4 regions of the Streptomyces sp. NPDC001415 genome follow, and region 3 is predicted to be linked to each of the others. Evidence: riboswitches for the same ligand, from Rfam matches in the RefSeq annotation. Region 3 holds a riboswitch; each other region holds the start of a gene.
The links. A riboswitch is a leader RNA that binds a small molecule or an ion and turns the genes downstream of it on or off. The one in region 3 is predicted to bind cobalamin.
Positions count from the first base shown of each region.

Region 1: linked by a shared signal. The riboswitch ahead of ACWC2B_RS05760 (cobalamin biosynthesis protein) and the one ahead of ACWC2B_RS00310 (HoxN/HupN/NixA family nickel/cobalt transporter) in region 3 are both predicted to bind cobalamin.
Region 2: linked by a shared signal. The riboswitch ahead of ACWC2B_RS04095 (ABC transporter substrate-binding protein) and the one ahead of ACWC2B_RS00310 (HoxN/HupN/NixA family nickel/cobalt transporter) in region 3 are both predicted to bind cobalamin.
Region 4: linked by a shared signal. The riboswitch ahead of ACWC2B_RS33670 (CbtB domain-containing protein) and the one ahead of ACWC2B_RS00310 (HoxN/HupN/NixA family nickel/cobalt transporter) in region 3 are both predicted to bind cobalamin.

Region 1 covers NZ_JBSFIE010000003.1:339,339-343,478, reverse strand. Annotated here, with positions in the region: gene ACWC2B_RS05770 (anion permease) at 1-438, shown strand, start outside; gene ACWC2B_RS05765 (hypothetical protein) at 471-692, shown strand; cobalamin riboswitch at 794-932, shown strand; gene ACWC2B_RS05760 (cobalamin biosynthesis protein) at 1,031-1,987, shown strand; gene ACWC2B_RS05755 (cobyric acid synthase) at 1,969-3,474, shown strand; gene ACWC2B_RS05750 (putative cobaltochelatase) at 3,527-4,140, shown strand, end outside.
Region 2 covers NZ_JBSFIE010000002.1:412,834-416,973, forward strand. Annotated here, with positions in the region: gene ACWC2B_RS04085 (ABC transporter ATP-binding protein) at 1-505, opposite strand, end outside; gene ACWC2B_RS04090 (FecCD family ABC transporter permease) at 502-1,539, opposite strand; gene ACWC2B_RS04095 (ABC transporter substrate-binding protein) at 1,536-2,510, opposite strand; cobalamin riboswitch at 2,547-2,672, opposite strand; gene ACWC2B_RS04100 (Mov34/MPN/PAD-1 family protein) at 2,737-3,159, opposite strand; gene ACWC2B_RS04105 (amino acid permease) at 3,245-4,140, opposite strand, start outside.
Region 3 covers NZ_JBSFIE010000001.1:69,076-73,215, forward strand. Annotated here, with positions in the region: gene ACWC2B_RS00305 (ABC transporter ATP-binding protein) at 1-362, shown strand, start outside; gene ACWC2B_RS00310 (HoxN/HupN/NixA family nickel/cobalt transporter) at 395-1,507, opposite strand; cobalamin riboswitch at 1,537-1,734, opposite strand; gene ACWC2B_RS00315 (ArsR/SmtB family transcription factor) at 1,826-2,179, shown strand; gene ACWC2B_RS00320 (hypothetical protein) at 2,292-2,573, opposite strand; gene ACWC2B_RS00325 (arsenate reductase family protein) at 2,692-3,051, shown strand; gene ACWC2B_RS00330 (Gfo/Idh/MocA family protein) at 3,078-3,995, opposite strand.
Region 4 covers NZ_JBSFIE010000042.1:13-4,152, forward strand. Annotated here, with positions in the region: gene ACWC2B_RS33665 (CbtA family protein) at 207-968, opposite strand; gene ACWC2B_RS33670 (CbtB domain-containing protein) at 989-1,210, opposite strand; cobalamin riboswitch at 1,248-1,407, opposite strand; gene ACWC2B_RS33675 (histidine phosphatase family protein) at 1,523-2,086, shown strand; gene ACWC2B_RS33680 (TOBE domain-containing protein) at 2,167-2,586, opposite strand; gene ACWC2B_RS33685 (hypothetical protein) at 2,825-3,082, shown strand; gene ACWC2B_RS33690 (dihydrodipicolinate synthase family protein) at 3,412-4,140, shown strand, end outside.

The sequences.
Region 1 (4,140 bases), on a different contig from region 3:
CAGGTCTGCTCGGGTTCCGTCATGGGCGCGGGCATCGGGCGCAAGGGCGGTGTGGTGCGCTGGTCCACCGCGAGCCGGATGGCCGTCGCCTGGGTGCTGACGCTGCCGGCCGCCGGCCTGGTCGGCGCGGGCGCGGAATTCCTCACCAAGCAGGGCACGTGGGGCATCGTCGCCGTCGCGATCCTCCTGATCGCCGGTTCGGGCACCATCTGGAAGCTGTCGCGCCGCCAGCCGGTCGACCACCACAACGTCACCGCCGACGAGATCGGCGAGGCCCCCGCGGCCGAGCCCGCCGGTGTCGTCACCACCGCGATCGCCGCGGTCACCCCGCCGCCGACCGTCGCGGCCGCGGCCGCCGCGGCCACCGACCTCAAGGCCACGATCCAGGCCCCGGCCCCGGTGGCCCCCGCCGATCCGCCCACCCCGGCGACGGTCTGACCCCGGTTCTCCGGCACAGCTAAGGAATCCTCATGCACATCGACTGGGCAGCTCTCGGCTCCGTCTTCGGCGTCAGCCTCGCGGTGACCGTCGGCCTGGTGGGCCTGTTCACCCTCGGCATCGTCGGCCTCACCAAGCGGGAGGCCGCGGCCTCGGGCACCGGCAATGTGGCGATGGCCCGCACCGGTGCGTACGCCTGCTTCGCGGCCTGCGCGGCGGCCGTCGCGTACGGGATCTATCTGATCGTCGCCTGACCCGCCCGCACCACCCGAACCGCCCTTCGGCCCCCGCCGGAGGGCGGTTCCGCGTGGCGTCGCACACTCTCTCGCGCCGCAGGTCAACAGCAAGTTGACGGGTGTTCTCGCAGCGTGGTGGACTGCACCGGCCAGCTACGGCGGCAGAAGAGGAAGCCGGTGCGAATCCGGCGCGGTCCCGCCACTGTCACCGGGGAGAGATCCCCGCGAGCCAGGAACTCTCACCGCCGGTCACGTCGAACCAGGGCGCGGACACCCTGAGTGAGGACATACCGCCATGCGCGCCTGCCCGTTGAGACCTTCCCGCCCTTCCCGCGTCGCCCTGGCGGGCTGACCGCATGCGGGCCGATCGCACCTTCGCCTACGGCGCCACGGCCGGACTCCTCGGCGACCTCCTGCTCGGCGATCCACGCCGCGGGCATCCGGTCGCCGCGTTCGGACGCGCGGCCGGCGCCGTCGAGCGCGCCCTGTGGCGCGACCACCGCGGCTGGGGCGCGCTGCACACGCTCGTGTGCGCGGGCGGCGCCGTGGGCGGCGCGCTCCTGCTCTCCCGTGCCGTACGAGGTCGGCCCGCCGCATCCGTCGCGCTGACCGCCGCCGCCACCTGGACGGTGGTCGGCGGCACGTCGCTGGGCCGCGAGGCCCGGGCCATCGGCGGGGCGCTGGCCGCGGGCGACGTGGAGGTGGCCCGGGAGCGCCTGCCTCACCTGTGCGGGCGCGACCCGCAGTCCCTGGACGCGGACGGCATCGCGCGGGCCGTCGTCGAGTCGGTCGCCGAGAACACTTCGGACGCGGTCGTCGGCGCCCTGGTGTGGGGCGCGCTCGCGGGCGTGCCGGGCCTGGTGGGCTTCCGGGCGGTCAACACGCTGGACGCGATGGTCGGGCACAAGTCGGCCAGGTACCGCAGGTACGGCTGGGCCTCGGCGCGCCTGGACGATGTGGCGGGCTGGCCGGGCGCCCGCCTCACCGCCGTCCTCGCCGCGCTCGCCGGCCCGGACACCAAGGGCGCGGTACGGGCCTGGCGCGCCGATGCGAGCAGGCACCCGAGCCCCAACGCGGGCCCGGTCGAGGCCGCGTTCGCGGGGGCGCTGGGCGTACGGCTCGGGGGCACGCTCTCCTACGCCGGCCGCGTCGAGCACCGGCCGGTCCTGAACGCGTCCGGGCGGGCCGTCGGCGTCACGGACATCGAACGGGCGGTACGGCTCTCGCGCAGGGTGGGCTGGCTGACGCTGGCCGCCTCCGTCGCGACGAGGGCCGCTGTGAGGAAGGGACGTACATGGGTGGCGGGCTGCTGATCGCGGGCACGACCTCGGACGCCGGCAAGAGCGTCGTCACGGCCGGGATCTGCCGCTGGCTGGTGCGCCAGGGCGTCAAGGTCGCGCCCTTCAAGGGCCAGAACATGTCGCTGAACTCGTTCGTCACGCGCGAGGGCGCGGAGATCGGCCGGGCGCAGGCAATGCAGGCGCAGGCGGCGCGCGTGGAGCCGAGTGCGCTCATGAACCCGGTGCTGCTCAAGCCGGGGAGCGACCGCTCCAGCCAGGTGGTCCTGATGGGCAAGCCGGTGGGCGAGTTGAGCGCCCGCGGCTACCACGGGGGCAGGCAGCAGGCGTTGCTCGGCACTGTTCTGGAGTGCCTGGCGGAGCTTCGGGGCACGTATGACGCCGTGATCTGCGAGGGGGCGGGCAGCCCGGCCGAGATCAATCTGCGGCGTACCGACATCGTCAACATGGGTATCGCGCGGGCCGCGCGGCTGCCCGTGGTCGTGGTCGGCGACATCGACCGGGGCGGCGTGTTCGCCTCGTTCTTCGGGACGACGGCGCTGCTCAGCCCCGAGGACCAGGCGCTGGTCGCCGGCTACGTCGTCAACAAGTTCCGGGGCGACGTGACGCTCCTTGAGCCCGGCATCGAGATGCTGCGCGGCCTCACCGGACGGCACACCTACGGGATCCTGCCGTACGCTCACGGCCTCGGCATCGACGAGGAGGACGGCCTCAGGGTCTCCATGCGCGGAGCCGTGCGGGAGTCCGTGGTGGCGCCGCCGGTCGGCGAGGACGTGCTGCGGGTCGCCGTCTGCGCCGTGCCGCTGATGTCCAACTTCACCGACGTGGACGCGCTCGCGGCGGAGCCCGGCGTGGTCGTGCGGTTCGTGGACCGGCCCGAGGAACTCATCGACGCCGACCTCGTGGTGGTGCCGGGCACGCGCGGCACGGTCCGCGCCCTGGAGTGGCTGCACGAGCGCGGCCTCGCGACGGAGCTGGCGCGCAGGGCCGCCGAGGGCCGCCCGGTGCTCGGCATCTGCGGCGGGTTCCAGCTGCTCGGCGAGCACATCGAGGACGAGGTCGAGTCGAAGGCGGGCTCGGTGCCGGGCCTCGGCCTGCTTCCCGTACGGGTGCGGTTCGCCGCCGACAAGACCCTGGCGCGGCCCGTCGGCGAGGCCCTCGGGGAACCCGTCGAGGGGTACGAGATCCACCACGGCGTGGCCGAAGTCCTGGGTGGGGATGCCTTCTTGGACGGCTGCCGGGTGGGCGCGGTGTGGGGTACGCACTGGCACGGCTCGCTGGAGAGCGACGGGTTCCGGCGCCGGTTCCTGGAGCAGGTCGCCCGGGCCGCGGGCCGCCGGTTCGTGCCCGCGCCCGACACCTCGTTCGGGGCGCTGCGCGAGGAACAGCTGGACCGGCTCGGCGACCTGATCGAAGAACACGCCGACACCGACGCCCTGTTGAGGCTGATCGAGCAGGGCCCGCCCGCCGGGCTGCCCTTCATCCCGCCGGGGGCGCCGTGAACACCCCGGCCCCGCCTCGGCGTACAGCACTACTCGAAGGAGAGATCGGCACATGAGCACCCGGTATCCGTTCACCGCCGTCGTCGGCATGGACGACCTGCGCCTCGCGCTGCTCCTGAACGCGGTGAGCCCGGCCGTGGGCGGAGTGCTCGTCCGGGGCGAGAAGGGCACCGCGAAGAGCACCGCCGTACGAGCCCTCGCCGATCTGCTGCCCGAGGTGGCGGTCGTGGCGGGCTGCCGCTTCAGCTGCGACCCGGCCGCACCCGACGCGCGGTGCCCGGACGGGCCGCACGAGAGCGGTCCTGGCACCGCCCGCGCGGCGCGCATGGTCGAGCTCCCGGTGGGCGCGTCCGAGGACCGTCTGGTGGGCGCCCTGGACATCGAGCGGGCGCTCGGCGAGGGCGTGAAGGCTTTCGAGCCGGGGCTGCTCGCGGACGCCCACCGCGGCATCCTGTACGTCGACGAGGTCAACCTGCTCCACGACCACCTCATCGACCTTCTCCTCGACGCCGCCGCCATGGGGTCCTCCTACGTCGAGCGCGAGGGCGTCTCCGTGCGGCACGCCGCGCGGTTCCTGCTCGTCGGCACGATGAACCCCGAAGAGGGCGAGCTGCGGCCGCAGTTGCTCGACCGGTTCGGCCTCACCGTCGAGGTGGCCGCCTCCCG
Region 2 (4,140 bases), on a different contig from region 3:
TCGGCTCGTCCAGGACGACGACGTCCGGCTGCTGTACGAGGGCCCGGGCGACCAGGGCGCGCTGGCGTTCGCCGCCGGAGAGGGAGGGGAAGGGGCGGGCGGCGAGGTCGGCGATGCCGACGCGGGCCAGGGCTTCGCGTACGAGGGTGTCGTCGGTGGCGGTGTCGGCCTCCCAGAAGCGGTGGTGCGGGGAGCGGCCCATGGCGACGATCTCGCGGACGGTCAGCTCGATGCCTCCGGCGTCGGCGTCCTGCGGGACGGTCGCGATGCGGCGGGCGCGGGCCTTGGCGGGCAGGGCGTGCAGGTCGGCGCCGTCGAGCAGGACGCGGCCGGTGGTGGGGCGCAGGGTCGCGTACATGCAGCGCAGCAGGGTCGTCTTGCCGCTGCCGTTGGGGCCGACCAGGGCGACGGTCTCGCCGTCGGCGGCGTGCAGATCGATGCCGGAGAGCAGTTCGCGGCCCTGGGGCGTGGTGTACGAGAGCGACTCGGTGCGCAGGGTCGTCATGCGGGGCTGCCTTCCGCGCCGGCCCTTTGGCCGCGCAGCATCCAGAGGAAGAACGGGCCGCCGGTGAGCGCGGTGAGCACGCCGACGGGGATGTCCTGCGGGGCGGCGACGGTGCGGGCCGCGAGGTCGGCGAGGACGAGGAAGGCGGCGCCGCCGAGGGCCGCGACCGGGAGCAGGGTGCGGTGGGCGGCGCCGACGGCCATGCGTGCGGCGTGCGGAACCATCAGGCCGACGAAGCCGATCGCTCCGCTGTACGCGACGAGGACGCCGGTGAGCAGGGAGGCGAGCACGAAGACGGCCGCGCGGAAGCGGCCGGTGTCGAGGCCGAGGACGGTGGCGCCCTCTTCGCCGACGAGGAGCAGGTCCAGGGGGCGGGCCAGGGCGATCAGGACGAGGGTGCCGATGCCGAGGGCGGCGGCGGGCAGGGCGAGCATGTCCCAGCGGGCGCCGCCGAGTCCGCCGAGCGTCCAGTGCAGGACTTCGGTTACGTGTTCGGCGCTGGCCGAGGTGACCAGGATCAGGCTGGTCAGCGCGGACAGGACGTAGGAGACGGCGACCCCGGCGAGGACCAGGCGGCCGCCCGTCATGGAGCCGCCGCGTCTGGCCAGGGTGTACACGAGGACGAGTGCGGCGAGTGCCCCCGCGAAGGCGGCGGCGGGCAGCGTGACGGTGGTGGCCGCCCCGGCCCCCACCCCGAGCACGATCACGGCGACGGCCCCGGCGCTCGCCCCGCTGGACACCCCGAGCAGGAAGGGGTCGGCGAGCGGGTTGCGCACGAGGGCCTGGAGCACGGTGCCGATGACGGCGAGCCCGGCCCCGACGACGGCCCCGAGTACGACGCGGGGCAGCCGCACGTCGAGCACGATGGTCCGGTACGGGCCCGGCTCCGCCGAGCCGGTGACGATCTCAAGAACCTGGCGGGGCGGTATCCGCACCGAGCCGAGCGCGAGCCCGGCGATGGCCGCGGCGACCAGCACGGTCGTGAGCACCCCGATGACGAGGGGGTACCGCCGGCGCGGGGTCACGCCGTTCACTCTCCCGCCCTCAGCTGCCCCGCCAGCTTGGCCACCGCGTCCGGCGCTCTGACGCCCGTCACCATGTCGGACAGGGGCAGGACCGCGAAGCGGTTGTTCTTGACGGCGGGGACGGAGGCCAGTGCCGGGTCGGCGCGCAGGCGTTGTTTCTTGGCGTCCGCGCTCGTGCCGCCGTAGTCCAGGATCAGGATCAGCTCGGGTGCGCGGGCCACCACGTTCTCCCAGCTCGCGTCGCCGAACGACTTGTCCTTGAGGTCGTCCGCGAAGACGTTGCGGCCGCCCGCCCGGGTGACGATGTCGTTGCCGATGCCCTTGCCGCCCACGGTGAACGCCGTCTTGTCCCCGCTGTCGTAGACGAAGACCGGGAGCGGGGCCGCGCCCTTGTGTGCCGCGGCCGTCCGCGCGTTCGTGGCCTCGGCGGCCTTCACCCACGTCTCCGCCCGCTCGGGCACCCCGAACGTCCGGCCCACCTCGCGGACCTCCTCGTACACCTCGTTCATCGTCGTCGAGGCGCCCTTGGGGCAGTTCTCCACGTTCAGGCGGGACCTGATGCCGCTCTTGGCCAGGGCCTCGCGCCCCCGGCCCTCGTTCGCGGCGAAGGCGGACGCGTAGCCGCCGTACACGTAGTCGGGGGCGGCCGACAGGAGCTTTTCGTAGGAGGGGTATTCGGCCGCGAGGACCGGCACCGTGCGGTAGGCCGCCTCGTACTTCGGGAGGACCTTGTCGTCCAAGTAGGCGGTTCCGGCAAGGGAGTTGGCGAGGCCAAGCTCCAGCATGACCTCCGTGGCGTGCTGGTTCATCGTCACCGCCCGCTTCGGCGGCGCGGTGAACGTCGTCGTCACCCCACAGTTGGTGACCGTGTACGGGAAGCCGGGGGCCGAACCGCCGGCGGCCTCGGGCTGCGCCCGTGTCGTGCACGCGGCGAGCGGGAACAGCAGGGCGGCGGCCAGGGCCGCGCGGCGCCAGAGCATGGCTGAGCTCCTCCGAGGGGATCCACGTCCCCTGTTGTCGGGAGAAGGCGGCAGGTCAGTTCCTGGCTTCCGGCGCCGCGGGTCTTCCGCGGCGCCGGTCACAGTGGCGGGACCGTGCCGGATTCACACCGGCTTCCTGGGTCCTGCCGCCCGAATGATCAAGATTGCGTACAGATAGTACGGGCCGGTGCGCCTTTGGTGTGTGGCGGTGCGGCTCCTGCGCCGGTCAGTACGCCTCGACGACCTTGACGTCTTCCTCCGTGATCACGCCGTCCACGATCCGGTACGAGCGGAACTGGAACTCCCCCGCGCCGTCCGTGTCCGCCGTCGAGACGAGGACGTAGTGCGCGCCGGGCTCGTTCGCGTACGACACGTCGGTGCGTGAGGGGTAGGCCTCGGTCGCCGTGTGGGAGTGGTAGACGATCACCGGCTCCTCGTCGCGGTCGTCCATCTCGCGGTACAGCTTCAGCAGGTCCTGCGAGTCGAACTCGTAGAACGTGGGCGAGCGGGCCGCGTTCAGCATGGGGATGAAGCGCTCGGCGCGGCCGGAGCCCGCCGGGCCCGCGACCACACCGCACGCCTCGTCGGGGTGGTCGGCGCGGGCGTGCGCCACGAGCTGGTCGTACAGGGCCTGGGTGATGGTCAGCATGTCGGCAAGGATAAGCAGACGGGCCGTTCCGTATCGAGGTGCGATACGAAACGGCCCGCATGGTGAGAACGTGCTGGTCAGAGACTCAGTTGCGCTTCTCGAACGCCTTGTTCTCCGGGTTCTTGGCCTTCAGGACCAGGTAGGAGACGCCGAGGATCAGGCCCCACAGCGGTGCGCAGTACAGCGAGACGCGGGAGTCCTTGTCGATGCCCATCATCACGATGACCATGAAGATGAAGATCAGCGCGAACCAGCTGGTGTACGGGGCGCCGGGGGCGCGGAAGCTGGACTGCGGCAGGGCGCCGGCGTCCGACAGGCGGCGGTAGCGGATCTGACAGACCAGGATCATGATCCAGGCCCACATGCCGGAGATGGTGGCGAAGGAGACCACGTAGTCGAAGGCCTTGCCGGGTGCCACGTAGTTGATCCACACGCCGACCAGCATGAGCGCGGCGGAGACGGTGGTGCCGACCAGCGGGGTGCCGCTCTTGGTCAGCTTGGTGAAGACCTTGGGGCCCTGGCCGTTGAGCGCGAGGTCGCGCAGCATGCGGCCGGTGGAGTACATGCCCGAGTTGCAGGAGGAGAGCGCGGCGGTCAGCACGACGAAGTTGACGATGGCGGCGCCGACGCCGAGGCCCATCTTCTCGAAGGCGGCGACGAAGGGGCTGACGCCCGGCTGGAACTCGTGCCACGGGACGACCGAGAGGATCATGATCAGGGCGCCGATGTAGAAGACGGCGATGCGCCACGGCACGGTGTTGATGGCCTTGGGCAGGGTCTTCTCGGGGTCCTTGGACTCGCCCGCGGTCACACCGACCAGCTCGACGGCGAGGAAGGCGAACATGACGATCTGCAGGGTCATCAGCGTGCCGCCGATGCCCTTGGGGAAGAACCCGCGGTCGTTCCAGAGGTTGGCGACGGTGGCGGTGTCCGCGGCGTCGGAGAAGCCGACGGTGAGGATGCCGGCGCAGATCAGGATCA
Region 3 (4,140 bases):
CGCGGGAGTGGTTCGGGGGTGTGGAGCTGTCCGGCGGGCAGTGGCAGCGGATCGCGATCGCGCGGGCCTTCCACCGTCCGGCCGGGCTGCTCGTGATGGACGAGCCGACGAGCGCGCTCGACGCCCGCGCCGAGCACCGCATCTTCATGGGGCTCCGGGCGGTCGCCCGCGACCGGGCGGTGGTTCTGGTGACCCACCGGCTCGCGAACGTCGCCGTCGCGGACCGCATCGTCGTCCTCGACCGGGGCCGGGTCATCCAGGAGGGCACCTTCGCCCAACTCGTCGCCGCCGACGGCCTGTTCAGGGAGTTGTGGACGCTGCAGAACGACCGGGGAGTGCCGGGGCCGCGTGAGGGTGCGTAAACGCACCAGGGCCCGGGCAAAAGGCCGGCCCCTCAGGCGCCCGGGCCCGCCGCCCACTTCTGCTCGACCTTGCCGAGGCGCCAGTACGCCAGCGCCGCCGCCCACACCACCACGAACAGGCCGACGATCACGAAGCCGACGTTGTCCAGGTTCAGGTCCGCGATCCAGCCGCTGACCGGGTCGGTGAGGTCGAGCTTTTCGTGCAGGACGCCGACGAGTTCTATGGTGCCGATGAAGAAGGCCACCGCGATGGACAGGCCGGTGATGGTGAGGTTGTAGTAGACCTTGCGGACCGGGTTCGAGAACGCCCACTGGTAGGCGAAGTTCATGAACGTGCCGTCCAGCGTGTCGAAGAGGCTCATCCCGGCCGCGAACAGCAGCGGCAGGCACAGGATCGCGTACCAGGGCAGTCCGGCGGCGGCGCCCGTGCCGGCCATCACCATCAGGGTGACCTCGGTCGCGGTGTCGAAGCCGAGGCCGAAGAGGAAGCCGAGCGGGAACATCTGGCCGGGCCGGGATATCGACCTGGTGAAGCGGCCCAGGATGCGGTTCATGAAGCCCCGCGAGTCCAGGTGCGCTTCGAGCTCCTTCTCGTCGTACGCACCCGCGCGCATCGCCCGGAACACCTTCAGGATGCCGAACAGGGCCACCAGGTTGAGCGCCGCGATGAGGTAGAGGAAGGAGCCGGAAGCCGTGGTTCCTACCACGCCCATCACCTGGTGGGTGGTGGATTCCTCGTTCATCAGGGTGCCCGCGAGCTGGGCGCCGCCCGCCACCAGCGCCGTGAGGACCACGACCACGCTGGAGTGGCCGAGCGCGAACCAGAAGCCGACGGACACGGGCCGCTTGCCGTCGGCCATCAGCTTGCGGGTGGTGTTGTCGATGGCCGCGATGTGGTCGGCGTCGAAGGCGTGCCGCATGCCGAGGGTGTACGCGGTGATGCCGAGGCCTATGCCGTACGTCTTGGTGCCGACCGCGTAGTGCTCGGGGGCCACCAGGAGGAACAGCACGCCGAAGGCGACGACGTGGAGGGCGGCTATCACCGCGAGCAGGACGGCGGTGCGGACGGTGTCCTCGCGCCGCCAGTGGAAGGACGGCGCGGCGGGGGCGCCCGTCTCGGGGGACGTGCGAACGGGCAGGGTCATGCGGGTCACGCTCCAGCACCTCGTGGATCACTTCGTGAGATGCCGCGGCCGGTCTCCTGGCTGACGGGTGGGTGCCTTGGTCCCGGCCTTCCCGGGCAGGTGGATCCTGGCCAGTGGCGTCGCGAGGGGACTGCGACTCCCCGGAACCCGGGGAACCCGATCACAGTGGCGAGGGCCGCTCCGGTTTCGCACCGGTCTTCCCGAACACCACGGCCAGGCCACCCTAGACGCCGCGGAGTTGCCTGCCCAGCTGCACACCTGTGCAGGTATCGAAGATCACACGGGGCCTCGGGGCGTGGCCCTGCGAGGATGTCCGGCATGCATCTCGTCCCCGCCGAACGCGCAGGCCACCGCACCATCGACGGCCACCGGGTCTGCGACGCCATCGCGGCGATCGGCGACCCGGGCCGGGTGCGGGCCTGGGCCGACCGGTTCTCGCTGCTCGCCGACCCCAACCGGCTTTCGCTGCTGCTCGCCCTGCACCGGGCGGGCCCCCTCGCCGTCTCCGATCTGGCGGTGGCGACGGGCATGCGGGACCCGGCCGTCTCGCAGGCCCTGCGGCTGCTGCGGGCGGCCGGGGCGGTCGCGGGTGAGAAGGAGGGCCGGGTCGTGCGCTACCGGGTGGTCGACGAGGCGACCGCCCGCCTCCTCGACGAGTACGGGGCGGAGTAGGGGGCGGACGTACGGAGTTGGGGCTCCGGCCAGGATTCGCCGGACACCCTGGCGCCGACCGGGGTCACGCCTGCGGCCTCCCGAAGGCGTGACCCGGGCCGTGGTGCGGGGCTCAGCGCCCGTCGTAGATCAGCGCGCGCACCATCCGGCAGGTCGTCTCCGACGGCGGGTGCACTCCGATGAGCGCGGCCACGGTGCGTATCTTCCGGTCGGGCGCCTGCTCCGGCCGGTACACCCCCGTGTCGAGCAGGGCGATGGCCAGGCGCATGGCCTTCAGACGCCGGTTGTGGGACTCGTACCACACGCGCGGACGCCCGGCGGGCAGCGGCACCTTGTGAAGGGGCTGGAGGGACAACTGTTTCGGGGCGTGCGAGGTGAGTACGGCAGCGGTCATGGGCATCCTCCTGGGCAGTCGGGAACCCTCACTTACTGCCTCAATTTTACTGGGGGGCACTGACAATCGGCCCTGGCCAGCCGGGCTTTGGGGGTGGATCGCGGGTACCCTGGCGGCCATGGAGATCTGGATCAACCCGGCCTGTTCGAAGTGCCGCAGCGCGATCGACCTGCTGGACGCGGAGGGCGCCGAGTACACGGTGCGCCGCTACCTCGAAGACGTGCCCTCGCCCGACGAGATCCGGACCGTGCTCGACCGGCTCGGTCTCGAACCCTGGGACATCACGCGCACGCAGGAGACCGCCGCGAAGGAGCTGGGCCTCAAGGACTGGCCTCGTGACGCCGACTCCCGCGACCGGTGGGTTTCCGCGCTCGCCGAGCACCCCAAGCTGATCCAGCGGCCGATCATCACGGCGGAGGACGGGACGGCGCTGGTCGCCCGGACCGACGAGGCGGTTCGGGACGCACTGTCCCGCTGACCCCGCTCGCGCCAACCCCGGTCGCCCTAACCCCTGTCACCCCGGTCGAGCTGCTCCTCCGCGTCCGCCAGCAGCTCCGTCACCCGCGCCCCGAACCGTACGTCGCAAGGGTGCGGCACCCCCGTGCGGGCCGCGTCCAGCAGGGCGTCGATCGCCCCCGCGAACGCGTCCAGGGCGCCGCCCCAGCCCGGCATGACCGCCCGCCCCGCCTCGCCCAGCACCGAGACCTCGACGCCCGCGGCCGCCGGCGGTGCGGTGAAGCTCAGGTCTGCGGTGCTGGAGGCGCCCGAGGCGTGCCGCAGGATCAGGTGGGCGGTGTCGCCGGGGCCCGCCGCGGCCGTCAGCGCGGTCACCTCGCCGAGCACCCCGGTCAGTACGGCGAGTGCGTGCGGGCCGACGTCCCAGAGCGCGCCCTTCTCACCCCGCCAGGGCGAGGCGGCGTACGGGCCGCGCTCGGCGCCCGGGGTGAACAGCGACCCGTACCACTGGGCGCGTCCGCTGAACCAGCCGTCCACGGCGGCCTGTTGGGCCACCCACGCCGCGGTCTCCTTCGCGAAGCGCAGCGTGAAGAAGACGACGGAGGCGACCCGGGCGCGCTCGGCCGCCTCGGCCAACTCGCGGGCGACGGCCACACTCGTCGCGACCGGCTTGTCCAGGAGCAGGTGGCAGCCCGCCTCCGCCGCCCTTATCGCGAGCGGCGCCTGGACGTCCGGCGGCAGCGCGAAGGCGAGGGCGTCGCAGTCCGCGAACAGCGCGTCGGCGTCCTCGTACACCGCGACCCCGTGCTCCCCCGCGAGGACGGCCGCGGCCTCGGGCCGGCGCCCCCACACGCCCACGAAGTCGACGCCGGGGTGCGTGGCGAGCGCGGGAGCGTGGGTGGCCGCGGCCCAGGGGCCGGTGCCGAGGAGGCCGATACGGATGGTGGTGCTGCCGGTCCGGTTCATGGGGCCAGTCTGCCCGGAACGGCGCACACGGGCTCAAGGCGGACGGCCCACCCCCGGTATACGAGGCAGCCGCAGGGCAGGGTACGACCGGCTCCCTGGGAGGAACCGCCGAGACTCGCGGCGCCCCACTCGGAGGAACCCCACA
Region 4 (4,140 bases), on a different contig from region 3:
CCCATCGAGGACGCTCCGGCGCCTTGCGATCGCACGCACCAGACGCCCCGGCCTGATCCGGACGGGGTTCAGACACAGGCTCTGAGAGCCTGCGTCTGAACCCCCGGGCCGCCGGCGCCCGCGGCACATGCGGAAGGGCCCGCCGGATACTTCCCGGCGGGCCCTTCTCACAGCTCGACAGCTCGGCTGCCGAATCGCTCAACTGCCTAGTGCGGTACGGGAGTTGTGTGCTTGACCGCGTTGGTGTCGGCGGCTGCCGGGCGGGGTGCGAGGACCCGGTCCGCCAGGTGGCCGAAGACCAGCCCGAAGGTGGTCCACAGGGTGAGCTGGATGGCGAGCGCCGCGAGGCGGAACTGCCAGAGCAGCGTGGCGGAGAAGTCCTTGGGGACCTCGTTGACGGCCGGAAGGAAGGCGTAGGCCAAGCCGATGACCAGCGCGAAGAACGCGCCGGCGGCGATGGTGGCGTTCCAGTTCCCCAGGCGCGGCGCGAGGCGCTTGCCGAGGATCACGGTGGCGATGGACAGCAGCACGCCGAGCGCCATCATCAGGAAGTACAGCAGGGTGCGTTTGCCGATGGTGTCGGGTTCGCCGACGGACGGCGGGTTCGCCGGGTACTTCAGGAACGGCACCACGTAGACCGCGATCAGTGCGGCCGACGACAGCAGCAGCGCCGTCGCCCGCGGGCCGAAGCGGCCGATCCTGCCGAGCGCGAAGCAGAAGGCGAGCGCCGCGATGCCGCCGAAGGCGACACCGTAGACGAGCACGCCGGTGGCCAGGCCGCCGGTGGACTGCATCGTGCGGCTGACGGCTTCCATGCCGTGTTCGTGGGTGTGGGCGTCCTCGTAGGCGATGGCCGCGTCCACCCGCGGCTCGCCGAGGAAGTACGCGACGGCGAGCGCGAGCAGCCCGGCGGCCAGGCCGGCGAGCATGCCGCGCACGAGGAGGCCCCGTACGGTTGCGGAATTCATGAGGTCGGGTCCGCTGCCGGTCAGTGGCAGGGGAAGCCGAGCAGGTGACGGCCGTCGTGCACCCATTCGTGCACGTTCTCGCCGGAGAGGAGAGAGGTGGCGCCCTGTTCGGCGCCGATGAAGTAGAGCAGGACCAGCATCAGGATGCCGAAGAAGGCCGCCCAGGGGGCGATCGCGCCGATCGGCAGCTTTGCGGGTACGGCGGTGGGCATGCTGGTCGGCTGGGCTACGGACTGCGCCATGGCAGAACCTCCTGGGGGAACTCGCGTCCCATCTTGGTGGTGCACACGACGACGGCTACGGGTCTGACTTGCTCGGCGTTCCCCACTCCCGAGGGAGGTGGATGGTGCTGGGCATACAGTGGCGCGACCGTGCCGGATTCTCACCGGCTTCCGTCCTGCCGTCGTCATCAACGACGAGACGGTAGCGCGAAGCGGAGAACCGGCCAAGGGCGCACGGCGGGGGCGGGGGCGCGCGGACCGGCCGAACGCCCCTGATAACAGGCTGTTTGTGCCGGATTACCGCTGAATGCTGTCGGCTTGTCGAGGAGTGCGATGACCACCCGGGTGATGTTGATCTCGCCTGCGTTCAGCAGGGCGCTGCGGGAGGCGCGTTTCGAGGACGGCGGTCCGCTGGAGGCGTCGGGTCTTGCCCGGGCGAGGTCGGCGGCGGCCGGCCTGCCCGCCGCGGACCGGTCGCTGACCTCGCCGACCGTTCGCTGTCGGGAGACGGCGGAGGCGTTCGGCGGGGAGCCCCGTGTCGTTGCGGAGCTGGCCGGTCTGGACGTGGGCCGCTGGCGGGGCCGAGCCCTGGCCGAGGTGAGCGAGGCCGAGCCGGACGCGGTGGGCGCCTGGCTGACGGACCCGGGTTCGGCCCCGCACGGCGGCGAATCCGTACGGGAGTTGTGCGCGCGGGCGGGGACCTGGCTGGACGGGGCCTTCGCCGAGGGCGGTCGCACGCTCGCGGTGGTGGAGCCCGAGATCGTACGGGCTCTGGTGCTGCGGGCGCTGGGCGCGCCGGAGTCGGCGTTCTGGCGCATCGACGTCGCGCCGCTGACGGCGACGGAGCTGAGCGGCCGGGCGGGGCGCTGGAACGTGGGGGTGGGCCGGCCGCTCTGAGAGCTTGTGTCTGAACCCCGTCCGGACCCGGGCGGGGTTCAGACACAGGCTCTGAGGCGGGTGAGGGTCGCGTTCGGGGGTCAGGCGGCGGCGAGGGAGATCTCGGTCGACTTGATCAGGGCGACGACGGAGGTGCCGGCGGCCAGGTTCAGGTCGGCGACGGCGTCCTTGGTGATGGCGGCGGTGAGCCGGCCGCCCTGGACGTCGAGCTTGACGGAGGCCATGGCGCCGCCCGTGGCGACGTCCGTGATCGTGCCCGGGATCTGGTTGCGGATGGACAGGCCCGCCACCGGACCGGTGGCCAGCGCGACCTCGGTGGACTTGATCAGGGTCTTGACCGCGGAGCCCTCGGCGAGACCGAGCTCCTTGACGGCCTCCAGGGTGATCGCGGCGGTGATGTCCTGGCCGCCGTCGAGACGGACCCTGACGGTCGCCATGACCTCGCCGGGGGTGACGGCGGTGACGGTGCCGGCGATCTGGTTGCGGATGCTCAGGCTCATGAAGGGATGCCTCACGTAGGTGGTTCCGAGTTGTCAGGCTTTGGCTTGCAGCATGCTTCACGCGGTCGGTATCCGGGGGCTCGTGGCGAGGGGTGTCGCAGGTCTCCACACGGCTGATTGAGCCTCAGGTACCCGAATGGCAGCCTCGGTGAGCGCTGCGGGAGATATCGGATTAGCCTCCAAATTGAGCGCAAAGTGGATCTTTTGGTGATGCGCTCCACTGACCTAAGGAGGAGCAATGCGCAAGCTCTACAAGGCCGCTGTCGCGGCCGCCATGCTCGGGAGCATGAGCTTCATAGCCACCGGCACCGCCACCGCCCAAGGCGCAGAAGGCAGGGGTGGCCACCACGGCCATGGCTCCTACTGCAAGAGCCACGACCTGAACGTCGACATCCTCGGCCAGGTCGGGATCCTGAACGGCCTGCTCGGCAATGCGCTCAACGGTGAGGGCAATCCAGGTGCCCAGTTCGACGGCGTCGGTTCCTCCTGCGACTGAACGACCGTCACTGATCAACAGGGAATCGCGTAACAACAGGGAATCGCGTAACGCAGTTCGCTGAAATGGGGCTCGGCGTCCGGGGCACAAACCCGGCGCCGGGCCCCGTCTGTTGCGCTATGCGGGCATATGGGCCCGGATTCGGGTCACCAAGTCCTAGGCGGCAAGGGGTAGTTGGGGTCGACCCTTGGCAGGTCTAGTGCAATGTGAAATATTACTGATGCCCTCACGGGAACTGCCGCACCGGCTCCGGGTGGGCCTGCGGGCGCCAGTCGGGGCGCCTGGCAAAACCCAGTAAAATGTCACATGCCATAGAGAGGCTTCCGTACATGACCGCCACCGCTTGGAACGTCACCCGCCCCTGGCGCGGCATCATGGTCGCCACCGCGCTGCCCCTGCGCGACGACCTGTCCGTCGACTACGACGCGTACGCCGAGCACGTCCGTTGGCTGATCGACAACGGCTGCGACGGTGTCGTGCCCAACGGTTCGCTCGGCGAGTACCAGACCCTCACCGCCGAAGAGCGTGCCCAAGTGGTCCGCGTCGCCGTCGACGCGGCGGGCGACGGCGCGCGGGTGATGCCTGGTGTCGCGGCCTACGGGAGCGCCGAGTCGCGCCGCTGGGCCGAGCAGGCGGGCGAGGCGGGCTGCGGCTCGGTCCTCCTGCTGCCGCCCAACGCCTACCGCGCCGACGCCCCGGCGGTCCGCGCCCACTACGCCGAGGTCGCCAAGGCCGGAGTGCCGGTCGTGGCGTACAACAACCCCATCGACACGAAGGTCGACCTCACCCCCGCGCTCCTCGCCCGGCTGCACCAGGACGGCAGCATCGTCGCCGTCAAGGAGTTCAGCGGCGATGTGCGCAGAGGGTACGAGATCGGCGAACTGGCCCCGGATCTCGACCTGTTGATCGGCGCCGACGACGTCCTGCTCGAACTCGCGACGGCCGGGGCGGTGGGCTGGATCGCCGGATATCCCAACGCCTTCCCGGCCACCTGCGCCGAGCTCTACCACGCGGCCGTCGCCGGTGACCTTCACACCGCGCTGCCGCTCTACAAGTCC